DNA from 3 places in the Streptomyces sp. NBC_01283 genome. Region 3 is predicted to be linked to each of the others. Evidence: riboswitches for the same ligand, from Rfam matches in the RefSeq annotation. Region 3 holds a riboswitch; each other region holds the start of a gene.
What was found. Region 3 has a riboswitch for cyclic di-AMP ahead of OG302_RS17680 (NlpC/P60 family protein). Riboswitches for the same ligand answer to the same signal wherever they lie in the genome.

Region 1 (4,773 bases), 2.7 Mb from region 3:
CGGAGGCTTCGCGGACCTGATGTGCTTCGGGGCTCATACGACGCCTTCGGCTCGGGGCGGCTGAGATCGCGACGAGGCGGAGTATGCCCGCGTCGCCGCGCCGGCCATCCCGCCCCGCGCGCCGGGGACTTCGCTTTCAGCGAGCGGCTGAAACGCGGCGCGACTGTTGACTCCGGCTGATCACCCGAACATGCTCCTCACCACACTGTTACGTACATCCTGTACATTTTTTACAGGAAGCCTTGGGGAGCAGCCGACCCCGGTAGAGGAGAGACGTGCCATGAACCGACCGTTCGCCCGCTATGTCCTGCCCGAGTTCCCCGAGCGCACCAGCGCGGGGCAGCGGACCCTCGATCCGTACTCGAAGCTGCTCGAGGAGCGCATCGTCTTCTTGGGGACGCCGATCGACGACACGTCGGCCAACGACGTGATGGCGCAGTTCATGCACCTCGAATATCTGGCACCCGACCGCGACATCTCGCTCTACATCAACTCGCCCGGCGGCTCGTTCAGCGCGATGACCGCGATCTACGACACGATCCGGTTCGTCACCTGCGACGTGGAGACGACCTGTCTCGGGCAGGCCGCCTCATCGGCCGCCGTCCTGCTGGCCTCGGGCACCCCCGGCAAGAGGTTCGCGCTGCCCGGCGCCCGGGTGCTGATCCACCAGCCCTCGCTCGCCGAGCCCATCCACGGCCAGACGTCCGACCTGGCGATCCAGGCCGACGAACTCCTGCGCACGCGCGCGCAACTGGAGAGGCTGCTCGTTCAGCACACGGGCCAGAGCGCGGAACGGATCGCGGCCGACATCGAGCGGGACAAGATCCTCAGTGCGGCCGAGGCAGTTGAGTACGGCCTGGTCGACCGGATCATCGCGAGCCGCAAGTCGTCCCCGCGCACCCCGGACGTGGGGTGAACCGCCGGTGCTGCCGCCCGAACTTCCCCCGCTGCCCGCACTCACCCGCGCCGAGGGCGAGTTGATCGACCGGTACCTCGAAGTGGTCGACCTGGTGGGCCGGATCAACCCCGCCCGCGCCTCGGACACGTACGGCGGACTGCGCGCCGCCCAGGCCCTGGTCGGCAGGGCGGCCGCCCTCCTGGACGCGCTGACGCTCATGCACCAGCGAGGTGAGAGCGCCGTGCACGCGCCGACGCTGGCCAGGGCGCTGCGGGTGCTCGACGGGGAGCGGCGGGCCGGGCGGGTCACCGTGCCGCCACCGTCGGCGTCCTGAAGACCCGTCACTCCACGCTCCTGAGCACCCGTCATCCCGTCGCCCGGCCTCCGAGCCGTCCGGGGCCGGGTTCAAACGAACCAAACGGGCTACCTCGTTCGGCGTAGACGATCGTCGTTCTTGAAGCCGTCTTCAGTTGCGTCAGATGTGTACGCGGGGGGCGGAATTCCTCGTTCCGGTGCTGGTCGAACGATCGTCCGGCGCCTTGACCTGATCCCGTATCCGACCTTGTCCACCCGAACGGTTCAGCCGTGAGGAGCCTCACAAAACGCCGTTTCGGCTCGGAATTCCTGCCCTTCACGGGTCAAGATCCCTTCCGACGACAAGCCCCCGCCACAGCGGCGGGGCGGTCCGGGCGGACGCCGAGTCCTGCCGCCACCCGGATGACCGGTCGACATCGGTGCATCGGCAGGAGTGGAGGACCCAGGCATGACGGGTCGGTCCGGAGAGTCCGGACCACGGCCCTTGGGGTGAAGCCGCACACGCGGCCGGGCAACTTTGTCAGCCCGAATCCGACAGGTCATCCTTCACAGGCGGTTGACGAAGGGTTGCGCATGACTGCGCTGAATCATGTTCCGTCGCTGCTGACCAGGGCCGGTTCCGTATCGGCCCTCACGCTCGCCGTCGTGGGCGGCACCCTCGTGGGCCCAGGGCTCACGTCGGAAGCGGAGGCCGCGACGCACGGAACGAAGGCGCTCAAGATCGCCGCCTCCAAGAAGGGCGCTCCGTACCGCTACGGAGCGACGGGGCCGCGTCGGTTCGACTGCTCGGGTCTGACCCTCTACTCGTTCAAGCGCGCGGGCAAGAAGCTCCCCCGCACCGCGGCACAGCAGTACAACAAGACCCGCCACATCTCCGCCTCCAACCGCGTCCGCGGCGACCTGGTCTTCTTCCACTCCGGCCGGAACGTCTACCACGTCGGCATCTACGCCGGTAAGGGCCGGATCTGGCACGCCCCCAAGTCGAACACCGTGGTGCGGCTCGAGAAGATCTGGACCAAGAGCGTCTGGTACGGCAGGGTGCGCTGATCGCCCGTCACCGGCCGTCGGCTGCAGGACGGCGGTGGCGGGGGCTCACCAACCCCCGCCACCGCCACCGCCCGGACTGCCCCCGCGTGGCTCCCGCCCGGCCCGCCGATCGGCGCGCCCGCCGGGCGTACAGGGCGCCGACGCGGATACTCGTGCGCCATGGCCGAAAACAACAGCTCCTCCACGGCAGGCGACGCGCCCCGCAACGAGACACGCTTCGAACGCGCCGACCGCAATTTCGCGGAGATCCTCCAGGAACTGCGGGTCACTCAGGCCGGGGTGCAGATCCTCTTCGCGTTCCTGTTGACGCTTGCCTTCACCGAGCGCTTCGCCTCGCTCGACACCGTGCAGCGCGCCACCTACGTGACCACGCTGCTCCTTGCCGTCCTCGCCGCGGCGCTGTTCACGGCTCCCGCCGCCGTGCACCGGTCGCTCTTCGGGCAGCACTCCAAGCCGCGGATCGTGCGGGTCTCGTCCCGCCTCGCCGTCCTCGGTATGGGGGTCCTGATGTTCGCGCTCGCCGGTTCCGTGCTCCTGGTGGTGGACGTGGCGGTGGGCAGGACCGGCGGGATCATCGCGAGCGCGGGCACGCTCCTGGTGTGCGCGGGCCTGTGGGGAGTGCTCCCCCTGCTGCTGCGCCGCGCGAGCAAGGACGAGGGCACTGATGGCGCCGAGGCCACAGGATCGGACACGCCGGACGACGTCAGGCCAACAGGGCCTCGATGAGGAGCACCGCGCCCAGCACGCTGAGCGCGACGCCCGTGCCGCCCTCGATCGCACGGGCCGTGCGCGGCTTGCGCAGCCAGCGGCCGAGCCGGTCGACCAGGAGCGCGACGACCGGGAACCACACCAGGGCGAGGGCCACGATGATGGACGCGAGCAGCAGAGTCCTGGGCATCGCGGGGCTGCCCGCGGGCACGAACTGCGGCAGCACGCTGAGGAACGTGATGGGTGCCTTCGGGTTGAGGGCGTTGGTGAAGAAGCCCTGCCGCAGGCTGCCCCCGACCGCTGCCCCCTCCGCGCCGTCCGCCGTCCCGAAGCTCCCCAGGGGCCGCGCCGCCGACCGCAGCGCGCGATACCCGAGGTAGAGCACGTAGGCCCCGCCCGCGGCCTGCAGCGCACGGAAGAGCGTGGGGACCGCCGCGAGGACCGCCGCGACCCCGGCCACCGCGAGCGCCGTGTGCACCAGGAGCCCGCCCGCCACACCGATCGCGCACGTCACTCCGGCGCGGCGGGATGCGAGGGCGTTGCGCACGACGACGGCGAAGTCGGCGCCCGGCATGGCGACCATGCCCGCGGCGACTCCGGTGAAGGCGACCAGTTGTGCGTCCATGGCGCCAAGCCTGCCGTTCTTCTGCCTTCAGCAGGTATGTGGAATATCCTGGGTCTGCCTTAAGCAGTCGTTTAGCCTCACGGCCGACGGACAGCCGCACCGCCCGTCGGCTCCTGCACCGGGAGCGACCATGTACGACCCGACGCGGCTCGCCGCACTGGTGGCGGTCTCCGAGGCCGGGTCGATCACCCGCGCCGCCGAGCGTCTCGGCTACACCGTGCCCGCCCTCTCCCAGCAGCTGGCCAAGCTCGAACGGGAGGCGGGCACCGCGCTCCTGGTCCGGCATCACCGCGGGGCACGGCTGACCGGCGCGGGTGAGCTGCTGCTCGCGCGGGCGCGCCGGGTCCTGGACGAGATGGAGCAGGCCCGGCACGAACTGGCCAGGCTCGCGGGGCTTTCCGGCGGCAGGCTGCGCGTGGGGACCTTCACCACCGCCGGGATCCAGTTGGTGCCGCCCGCGCTGACCGCGTTCCGCCGCGCCCATCCGGACGTCGATCTGACCGTTCGGGCCTATGAACCGCCGCTCGGCATCGCGGCCGTGGCCGCCGGTGAGGTCGATCTCGCCCTGACGCACACGTACGAACCGGCGGATCCGGTGCCGCTGCCCGCGTCCGTGACCGCCGAGCCGGTACTGGTCGAGGAGCTGGTCCTGGTGACCTCGCCCGGTCACGCTCTCGCGAGCTCGTCGTCGCGGCTGCCCCTGACCGAACTCGCCGGGCAGCCGCTGATCAGCATGGCGCCTGAGCATCCGTCCCGGCAGGGGGTGGAGTCCGCGCTCGTCCGGGCCGGCGCGACGCCCTCGGTGCTGGTCGAGACTCCTGGCTACGCACTGGTGTGTGCGCTGGTCAGCGCGGGGCTCGGTGTCGCCGTCGTACCGGAGATGGTGGCGCGGACGGCGGCCACCCCGGTGGGGATGAGGCCGCTTGAGCCGGGGAGTCTGCGCCGCACGATCTCGGTGGTCCACCGCACCGACGAGTCGCATCCGGCGGCGGACACCTTCCGGGCGCTGCTCCGGGGGGCCTTCGGACGTTCAGCGGGGTGAGGGCGAGACCGAGGGGGTGGCCGCCTCGCCACGGACCGGGGCCGTCCACGGCAGCGCGATCCAGACGGTCTTGCCGCCCTCGGCGGTGGGCGTGACCGAGAGCCTGCCGCCGCACTCCATGGTCAGCCAGCGGATGAT
Region 2 (4,773 bases), 1.3 Mb from region 3:
GGATGCCGCGCTCCCTGGCGACGGCGGCGATGTGTTCGAGGAGGGTGGAGGCGACGCCCCTGCCCTGGTGGGCGTCCTGCACGAGGAAGGCGACCTCGGCCTCGTCGGCGGGCGCGCTCGCGGACATGCCGCGCGAGTCGATGCGGTCGAAGCGCACGGTGGCGATGAACTCGCCGCCCACGGTGGCCGCGAGGCCCACCCGGTCCACCTGGTCGTGATGGGTGAAGCGGTGCACGTCCTTGGCGGACAGGCGGGGGTAGGGGGCGAAGAAGCGGTAGTACTTCGACTCGTCCGAGACCTGTTCATAGAAGCTGACCAGGCGGTCCGCGTCCTCGGCCGTGATCGGCCTGATCCGTGCGGTGCCTCCGTCACGCAGGACGACATCGGCTTCCCAGTGGGAGGGGTATGCGTGCCGGTCCGACGGGGTCTGCATGGGCCCAGGGTACGGGTCGCGGGGGCGCGTCGGCCGGGGCACGCTAGGAGACGTCGAAGGGCGGGACGAGGACCCGAGGCGGGAGGACGTACGGTCGACGGAGCAGGGACCTACGGCCGCCGCCGTACGGACCACCGGTCGGCGCCGTACGGACCATCGGCCGGCGGAGCACTCGTGGCGGCATGAGACACTGGTCTAGACAAGTGTGAGACACCTGGAAGGGCAGCAACACATGGCTGAGCGCCGCGTCAACGTCGGCTGGGCCGAGGGCCTTCACGCCCGACCCGCCTCCATCTTCGTCCGCGCGGCCACCGCCGCCGGCGTCCCCGTGACGATCGCCAAGGCTGACGGCAACCCCGTGAACGCCGCCTCCATGCTCGCGGTGCTCGGTCTGGGCGCGCAGGGCGGCGAGGAGATCGTGCTCGCCTCCGACGCCGAGGGCGCGGACGCCGCTCTCGACCGTCTGGCGAAGCTGGTCGCGGACGGCCTCGAGGAACTCCCCGAGACCGTCTAGTAAAGACTGGTACTCATACGCCGAAGGGCCCGCCCCAAATAGGGGCGGGCCCTTCGGCGTTTCTGGTTCCGCTTGCCGGATATCAGTCGTCGACATTGAATTCGGGCAGCAGAAATAATCCCCCGCCGAATAACTCTTCTTTGTATACGGCGCCTCTGTTAATGCCGCAGGCCCACTGCGTTTACGGGATGTTGCGAACCCCTCACACCGGGGATGCCGCGGCCCTGCACGAAGCGCGGCCGGTGCGCGGAGGTGGTCCGTTCCGTGTGCTGCGCGGTGAGCGCGCGGGCCCGCTCCGCGTCGCCGCGCGCCACCGCGTCGACGATCGCGGCATGCTCGGCCCAGGCCTCGGCGGGCGCCGCCGACGTCTCCACCACGTACATCCAGGCGATCTTGTGCCGGAGCTGGGTGAGCAGTGCCGTGAGGCCCGGACTGCCGCCTGCCTGGGCGAGCGTCTCGTGGAACCAGCCGCCGAGTGAGCGCAGATCCTCGCTCCGGCCGTGCCGCGACCGCTCCTGGCCGAGCCTGACAAGGCCGCGCAGGACCTTCAGGTGCGCCTCCGTGCGGCGCTGTGCGGCGCGGGCGGCGCCCAGCGGCTCCAGGAGCGCGCGGATCTCCAGGAGGTCGGCGGCCTCCTCCTCGGTCGGTTCCGCCACGCACGCGCCCGCGTGCCTGCGCGTGACGACGAAGCCCTCGGCCTCCAGGGTGCGCAGGGCCTCGCGCACGGGGACGCGGGAGACTCCGTAGCGGCGCGCGAGCAGTTCCTCGGTGAGCCGGCCGCCCCGTTCGTAGACACCGGAGACGATGTCGTCCCGGATGGCCGTGCATACCGAGTGCGCGGGAATGCGCATGACTGACCTCCGCCTTAATCCCCGCGAAACGCGGTCGATCGACGCCTGTTCTGTGACTCTATTGCAGAGCCGCCGAATTTCCGACGGTCGGCCGAAATCCAGGGATACTTTTGGCCAAAGGCGATAGGGGCACGAGGAACGCGGAACGGCGAAAGCCCCGGCTCTCGACGAGCCGGGGCTTTCGGTGAATCAGGTGCGCTTCGCGCGACCGCCGGGGATCAGACGTCCGGGAATCAGACGTTGACGCCGTGCGAGCGGAGGTACGAGATCGGGTCGATGTCCGTGCCGTACTCCTCGCCGGTGCGGGCCTCGAAGTGGAGGTGCGGGCCGCTGGAGTTGCCCGTGGAGCCGGAGAGGCCGATCTGCTGGCCCGGCGTGACCGCCTGACCGACCGTGACACCGAGGGACGACATGTGGCCGTACTGGGTGTACGTGCCGTCGTTCATCTTGATGACCACGTTGTTGCCGTAGGCGCCGCCCCAGCCGGCCTCGACGACGGTGCCGGAACCGACCGCGTGGACCGAGGTACCGGACGCGGCGTGGAAGTCGATGCCGGTGTGGCTGCCGGAGGACCACATGGCGCCGCCGGTCTGGTAGCCCGTGGAGACGTACGAGCCGCTGACCGGGGCCACGTAGGTGTTCAGGCGCTTGCGCTCGGCCTCGCGAGCGGCACGCTCCTTGGCCTCGCGCTCCTTCTTGGCCTTGGCCTTCGCCTCGGCCTCGGCCTTGCGCTTCGCCTCTTCGGCCTTCTTCTTGGCGGCCTCTTCGGCCTTCTTGGCGGCTGCGGCGTCGTCGGCGGCCTGCTGCTGGGCAGCGGCCTGCGCGTCGATGCTCTGGGCGAGCGAGTCGCCCACGGAGATGGCCTGGGTGAGGCCGGTGTGCTCAAGGGCCGCAGCGTCGTCGGCGGCGAGCGCCGGAGCGGCCAGGCCTCCGATGACACCGGTGGTGGTGAGGGCTGCGACGCCCGCCACGTTCGCGGTCGTACGCGTGAGGCGGCTCGGGCGACGGTGCTTCCCGGTGGCACGGGTGAACGCCATGAAGCGGCTGATCCTTTCCTTCCTTCTCGCCTACCGGGTTAGCTGACGGGTTCGGAGCAGGAAGGTCTCCTACGAGTCCCTCACCTGACGGCAAGGTTCCCGATTCACCCCAAGGGGACATGTGGGTCCCCGGCTCCCCTGGCTCGCGCCGTACGGGGACTCGGCGATGACTGTCCGGTGCCGCGGGTGCGGCGTACTGCATGACGAACAGCCGGGATGACGCTAAGCGGGCCATCTTTCAAACGACAAACGGATCAGTGTTTTTGTAGCGCACGCCACAGGGCAGACACGTAACCTCCATAGCAATTCGGACATATGAGGACCCCAGTAGCCAATTCCCGCCACTGGGGTCCCGACATGTCCTGACTGCCACTCAGCCGGTGACCACACTCACTTCACCGATGCCGAGCGCCCTGACGGGCTCCTCGATCCGCGCGGCGTCACCGACGAGCACCGTCACCAGGCGGTCCACCGGGAAGGCGCTCACGACGGCAGCAGTGGCCTCCACGGTGCCGGTGGCGGCCAACTGGCGGTACAGCTGAGCCTGGAAGTCGTCCGGCAGGTGCTGCTCGACCTGGTCGGCGAGGGTGGCCGCGACGGACGCCGCCATCTCGTACTTGAGCGGGGCGACGCCCACCAGGTTCTGCACGGCGACGTCGCGCTCGGCGTCCGTGAGGCCCTCGGCGGCGAGCGTACGCAGCACCTTCCACAGGTCGTCGAGCGCCGGGCCCGTGGACTCGGTGTCCACGGAGCCGCTGATGGCGAGCATCGCGGCGCCGCTTCCGTCCGGCGTGGAACGCAGGACCTGGGCGAACGACCGTACGCCGTAGGTGTATCCCTTCTCCTCGCGCAGGACGCGGTCCAGGCGCGAGGTGAGGGTGCCGCCCAGGCAGTACGTGCCGAGCACCTGTGCGGGCCAGACGCGGTCGTGCCGGTCCGGTCCCACGCGTCCGATGAGCAGCTGCGTCTGCACGGCTCCGGGGCGGTCCACGATGACGACACGCCCGGTGTCGTCCGCGGTCACCGGAGGCACCGGACGCGGTTCGGCGGTGCCGCCCGTCCAGGCGCCGACGGTGTCGGCGAGGACGGCGTCCAGGTCGACGCCGGTCAGGTCGCCCACGATGACGGCCGTCGCCGTGGCGGGACGCACGTGCTTCTCGTAGAAGGTGCGCACCGCCGCCGAGTCGATGGCCGTGACCGTCTCCTCCGTGCCCTGGCGGGGGCGCGACATGCGGGCGGTCGCCGGGAAGAGCTGCCGGGAGAGCTCCTTGGCGGCGCGCCGCCCCGGGTTGGCGGCCTCGTGCGGGATCTCGTCCAGGCGGTTGCGCACGAGGCGTTCGATCTCGCTGTCCGCGAAGGCGGGGGCGCGCAGGGCGTCGGAGAGCAGGCCCATCGCCTTGGGGAGGCGGGAGACCGGGACTTCGAGGGAGACGCGGACGCCGGGGTGGTCGGCGTGCGCGTCCATGGTGGCGCCGCAGCGGTCGAGTTCGGCGGCGAAGTCCTCGGCGGAGTGCTTGTCGGTGCCTTCGTTGAAGGCCCTCGCCATGATCGTGGCGACGCCGTCGAGGCCCTCGGGCTCGGCGTCCAGCGGTGCCTCGAGGTGGATCTCCACCGCGACGACCTGCTGGCCGGGGCGGTGGCAGCGCAGCACGGTGAGGCCGTTGTCCAGGGTGGCGCGCTCGGGCGCGGGGAAGGCCCACGGCCGTGCGGTGCCCGCCTGGGGCTGCGGGTGGAACTGCATCGTTGCGGCCTCGCTCACTTCGCGGCCTCCTCTTCGTCCTCGTCGGTGGCTTCGGCGGGCGCGATGGGCTCGTACACGAGCACCGCGCGGTTGTCCGGGCGCAGCCGGGCCGCCGCGGCCGCCCTGACCTCTTCCGCGGTGACGTCGAGGACGCGCCCGACGGCGGTGAGGGCGAGCTGCGGGTCGCCGAACAGGAC
Region 3 (4,773 bases):
CGGCGTTGGCGCCCGTACCCTTCACTCCGACCACGGTCCCGAGGCCGAACTGGTCGTGCGTGACCCGGTCCCCGATCGCCAGCGCGACCACCGGCTTCTCCGAGGCACGGCGCGTGGCGAAGCCCTGCGCGCCCCCGGTGCGTGAGCGCGACGACGACAAGGAGGAGGCGATTCCGGCCGCGGGCCCGGAGGACGCGGGTGCGCCGACGGAACCCTTCCGCTTCCAGTCCAGGTGTACCTCCGGGATCTCCTCCAGGAAGCGCGACGGCGGGTTGTACGAGGGCTGTCCCCAGGCGCTGCGCATGGAGGACCGCGTCAGATAGAGCCGCTCACGCGCGCGCGTGATGCCCACGTACGCGAGGCGGCGCTCCTCCTCCAGTTCCTTGACCTGGCCGAGGGAGCGCATGTGCGGGAAGACGCCGTCCTCCATGCCGGTCAGGAAGACGACAGGGAACTCGAGGCCCTTGGCGGTGTGCAGCGTCATCAGCGTGATGACTCCGGAGCCGTCGTCCTCCTCGTCCGGGATCTGGTCCGAGTCGGCGACGAGCGCGACCCGCTCCAGGAACTGGGACAGCGTGCCCGAAACGCCTGCGGCAGCAGCCGCGTCCGCTCCGTCCGCGGCGTCGGTCTCAGCGTCGGTGTCGGTGTCGGTGTCGGTCTCGGCGTCGGTCCCGCCCTCCGCTGCACCGCTGTCGTGCTCGAACTCCAGCGCCACGGCTGCGAGTTCCTGGAGGTTCTCGATGCGCGTCTCGTCCTGCGGGTCGGTCGAGGCCTGCAGCTCGGCGAGGTACCCGGTCCGTTCGAGCACGGCCTCCAGGACGACGGCGGGGCCGGCGCCGGACTCGACGATGGTGCGCAGCTCCTCCATCAGCACGTTGAAACGCTTGACGGCGTTCGCCGAGCGGGCCGCCATTCCGTACGCCTCGTCGACGCGCTTCAGCGCCTGCGGGAAGGAGATCTTCTCGCGCTGCGAGAGCGCGTCGATCATCGCCTCCGCGCGGTCGCCGATGCCCCTCTTGGGTACGTTCAGAATGCGGCGGAGCGGGACGGAGTCCTCCGGGTTGGCGAGCACCCGCAGATACGCAAGGACGTCGCGGACCTCCTTGCGCTCGTAGAAGCGGACGCCGCCGACGACCTTGTAGGGCAGGCCGACGCGGATGAAGATCTCTTCGAAGACACGGGACTGCGCGTTCGTCCGGTAGAAGATCGCGACGTCGCCCGCCTTCGCGTCGCCCGCGTCGGTGAGCCGGTCGATCTCGTCGGCGACGAACTGTGCCTCGTCGTGCTCGGTGTCGGCGACGTAGCCGGTGATGCCCGCGCCCGCGCCCGCGTTGGTCCACAGATTCTTGGGGCGACGGCTTTCGTTGCGCTCGATGACGGCGTTGGCCGCGGTCAGGATCGTCTGCGTGGAGCGGTAGTTCTGCTCCAGGAGGATCGTCGTCGCGTTCGGGTAGTCCTCCTCGAACTGGAGGATGTTGCGGATCGTGGCGCCACGGAAGGCGTAGATCGACTGGTCCGCGTCACCCACGACACACAGCTCGGCGGGGTCGTCCCCCTCGCCTCCGGAGGGGCCCACCAGCTCGCGCACCAGGGCGTACTGGGCGTGGTTGGTGTCCTGGTACTCGTCGACCATCACGTGGCGGAAGCGGCGGCGGTAGTGCTCGGCGACGTCGGGGAACGCGCGGAACATGTTGACCGTCGTCATGATCAGGTCGTCGAAGTCGAGGGCGTTCGCCTCGCGCAGACGCGACTGGTACATCGCGTACGCCTGGGCGAGCGTCTTCTCGAAGCCGTCGGCGGCCTGGCCGGCGAAGGTCTCCTCGTCGATCAGCTCGTTCTTCAGGTTCGAGATCTTGGCGCTGAAGGACTTCGGCGGGAACTTCTTCGGGTCGATGTCCAGATCGCGGCAGACCAGCGCCATCAGGCGCTTGGAGTCGGCGGCGTCGTAGATCGAGAAGGAGGAGGTGAAGCCGATCGTCTTCGACTCGCGGCGCAGTATGCGCACGCACGCGCTGTGGAACGTCGACACCCACATCGCGTTGGCCCGCGGCCCGACGAGGTTCTCGACGCGCTCCTTCATCTCGCCGGCGGCCTTGTTCGTGAACGTGATCGCCAGGATCTGTCCCGGGTGCACGTGCCGCTCGGCCAGGAGATACGCGATGCGGTGCGTCAGGACGCGGGTCTTGCCGGAACCGGCGCCCGCGACGATGAGCAGCGGGGAGTCCGCGTGCACGACGGCCGCGCGCTGGTTCTCGTTCAGCCCGTCGAGCAGGGCCGCCGGGTCGATCACGGGGCGCGGGGCGCCGCCGCGGTAGTGCGCGTCCCGAGGTGTGGGCGCGTCGAACTTCCCGTCGAACAGATCATCCGGAACGGATTCCGGACCACTGTCCTCGGGCGGCGGCGGGGGCTCTTCCTCCGAAGCCCGCGAGGGCTTGAGGTCCGCCAGGAAGCTGTCATCAAAGAGGCTGCTCATCGCCTCCCGAGTCTAGGCGGCCCCACTGACAACCCGCCCCGGGTTCCGGCCACCCCGTCCTTCCGCGCCCGCCTACGCCCAGCCCGCGGACCGTCACGTTCCGCTACGTCGCGGCATGCCCGCGTCAAGCGCTTCGCAAAGTAACGAAAACGTATCGGGCATATCGAACATCAACCTTCACACGGGCCACACGAATTGGCTAGGTTGCTGCCCGGGCTGCTCGTACTCCCACCGGCGAACCCCGCCGGGAACGAGTGGCCTCCGCCGAGTTCGATCTCCTCGGAGCCGGGGACCCACGTAGAACTTGGGGTGAATCGGTCCCGTACGCAGTACGGGACCGTAGGGCAACCTTCCGGAACCACCCGCCCGAACCCGACAGCTAACCCGGTAGGCGGTCTACGGAAGGAGTCGCCTCCCTTGGCGTCGCACCGCAAGCCGCGGACCCGCATTGCCGGCCTACGCGCCACCCCCGCCCTCGGTATCACGACGGCAGCCCTGACGTCCGTGGCCCTCCTCTCACAGAGCGCGCAAGCGGCACCGTCCGCGCCCCAGAAGCCCAGCCTCGAAGAGGTCCAGAAGAAGGTCGACGACCTCTACCACCAGGCGGGCGTGGCCACCCAGAAGTACAACTCGGCCAAGGAGCGCACCGACAAGCAGCGCAAGAAGGTCGACGCTCTCCTCGACGACGTGGCAGAGCGCGCCGACAAGCTGAACGAGGCCCGCCGGCAGCTGGGCACGTTCGCCGCGGCCCAGTACCGCACCGGCGGCGTCTCCGAGACCGCCACGATGATGCTCGCCGACGACCCGCAGGGGTTCTTCGACCAGAACCACCTGTCGGACCGGCTGACCGCGCGCCAGAAGAGGGCGGTCGACGACTACCAGACGCAGCAGGCGTCGGCGACGAAGCAGCGCACGAAGGCCACCAAGAGCCTGGAGACGCTGAGCAACTCGCGGGACGACCTCAGGACGAGCAAGCAGACTGTCCAGAAGAAGCTGGGCCAGGCGCGCACGATGCTCTCGGAGCTGACGGCCGAGGAGAAGGCGCGGCTCGCGGCGATCGAGAAGAAGAAGGAAGACGAGGCCAAGCGCAAGGCCGCCGAGCTGGCGCGCAAGCAGGAGGCCGAGGCGGAGGCCAAGCGCAAGGCGGCGGAAGAAGCCGCCGCCAAGGAGCGCGAGTCGGACAAGGAGACCCCGGACGCGGGCTCCGGATCCGGCACCGGCTCCGGCTCCGGCTCCGGCACGGACAGCGGTTACGCGACGAAGGCCGCGAAGGTGATCAACTTCGCCGAGGCCCAGATCGGCAAGCCGTACGTATGGGGCGCCACCGGCCCGGACTCCTACGACTGCTCCGGGCTCACCCAGGACGCGTGGAAGGCCGCGGGGATCTCCCTGCCGCGTACGACGTGGGACCAGGTGAAGGTCGGCACGACCGTCAAGACCGCCGACGCCAAGCCGGGTGACCTGGTCTTCTTCTACGACGACATCAGCCACGTAGGGATCTACATCGGCGACGGCAAGATGATCCACGCCCCGAAGCCGGGTGCGAACGTCCGCGTCGAGTCGATCTACTACATGCCGATCCACAGCGTGGTCCGCCCCGCGTAACCGTCACACCGCATGAGAAGCGGCCCTCCACGCGCGCGTGGAGGGCCGCTTCTCATGGTGGAGGGCCGCTTCTTATGAAGGTGACCGGGTGAGGGTGGAGATCAGGTCCACAGCACCGCGATGAAGATGTTCGCGACGGTCAGCAGCCCGACGGCGCCGAACATCCCCTTGTCCACCTTCTCCTCGTCCCGCTTCACATAGACCAGCGCGAGGATCACGATCAGGACGGCCATCTTGATGCCGATCTTGACGTTGTTGACGGGGTTGTCGTCCGCCTGGTTGAGACCCACCAGGACCACGCCCGTGACGAGCATCGTGAGCGCGCCGTGCAGCATCGCGGGGCTGAAGCGTGCCGTGCCCTGGCCCATCTGCTTCATCTGGGTGAGGAAGCCGCCCAAGAGGGAGGCGATGCCGATGATGTGCAGGCCGACGAAGAGATGGGTGAGAACGTCCATGTCCCGGAGCCTAGCCGGGGCCATATCACCGCTCCGTGGCCAGGTGGGCCACAAGCTCCGCATCAGTCACAGGCGTACGCGAAGGTCGTGCGACTCAGCGGATCGCATGGTCGCACATAGTCACCTGTCCGCACACTTCCGTCAGTTGCGCACAATCCGTCACCAACCCGTGACGGTCAGGTTTAGCGTCCTTCGTCAGGTGACCGGCTCCCCACCGCCGCCCGGTCCAGGGGCGGCAGT

Region 1: another riboswitch for cyclic di-AMP. It lies ahead of OG302_RS05945 (C40 family peptidase); the one in region 3 lies ahead of OG302_RS17680 (NlpC/P60 family protein).
Region 2: another riboswitch for cyclic di-AMP. It lies ahead of OG302_RS11935 (M23 family metallopeptidase); the one in region 3 lies ahead of OG302_RS17680 (NlpC/P60 family protein).

The regions. Positions count from the first base shown of each region.
Region 1 is NZ_CP108430.1:1,258,777-1,263,549, forward strand. Features, by position in the region: gene OG302_RS05930 (amidase) at 1-37, opposite strand, end outside; gene OG302_RS05935 (ATP-dependent Clp protease proteolytic subunit) at 281-916, shown strand; gene OG302_RS05940 (hypothetical protein) at 924-1,232, shown strand; cyclic di-AMP (ydaO/yuaA leader) riboswitch at 1,612-1,783, shown strand; gene OG302_RS05945 (C40 family peptidase) at 1,787-2,260, shown strand; gene OG302_RS05950 (DUF6328 family protein) at 2,420-2,986, shown strand; gene OG302_RS05955 (LysE family translocator) at 2,964-3,593, opposite strand; gene OG302_RS05960 (LysR family transcriptional regulator) at 3,724-4,635, shown strand; gene OG302_RS05965 (ATP-binding protein) at 4,624-4,773, opposite strand, start outside.
Region 2 is NZ_CP108430.1:2,640,057-2,644,829, forward strand. Features, by position in the region: gene OG302_RS11920 (GNAT family N-acetyltransferase) at 1-433, opposite strand, end outside; gene OG302_RS11925 (HPr family phosphocarrier protein) at 666-947, shown strand; gene OG302_RS11930 (GntR family transcriptional regulator) at 1,106-1,798, opposite strand; gene OG302_RS11935 (M23 family metallopeptidase) at 2,032-2,835, opposite strand; cyclic di-AMP (ydaO/yuaA leader) riboswitch at 2,848-3,011, opposite strand; gene OG302_RS11940 (M16 family metallopeptidase) at 3,209-4,594, opposite strand; gene OG302_RS11945 (M16 family metallopeptidase) at 4,591-4,773, opposite strand, start outside.
Region 3 is NZ_CP108430.1:3,913,094-3,917,866, forward strand. Features, by position in the region: gene pcrA (DNA helicase PcrA) at 1-2,473, opposite strand, end outside; cyclic di-AMP (ydaO/yuaA leader) riboswitch at 2,726-2,883, shown strand; gene OG302_RS17680 (NlpC/P60 family protein) at 2,891-4,078, shown strand; gene OG302_RS17685 (hypothetical protein) at 4,180-4,533, opposite strand.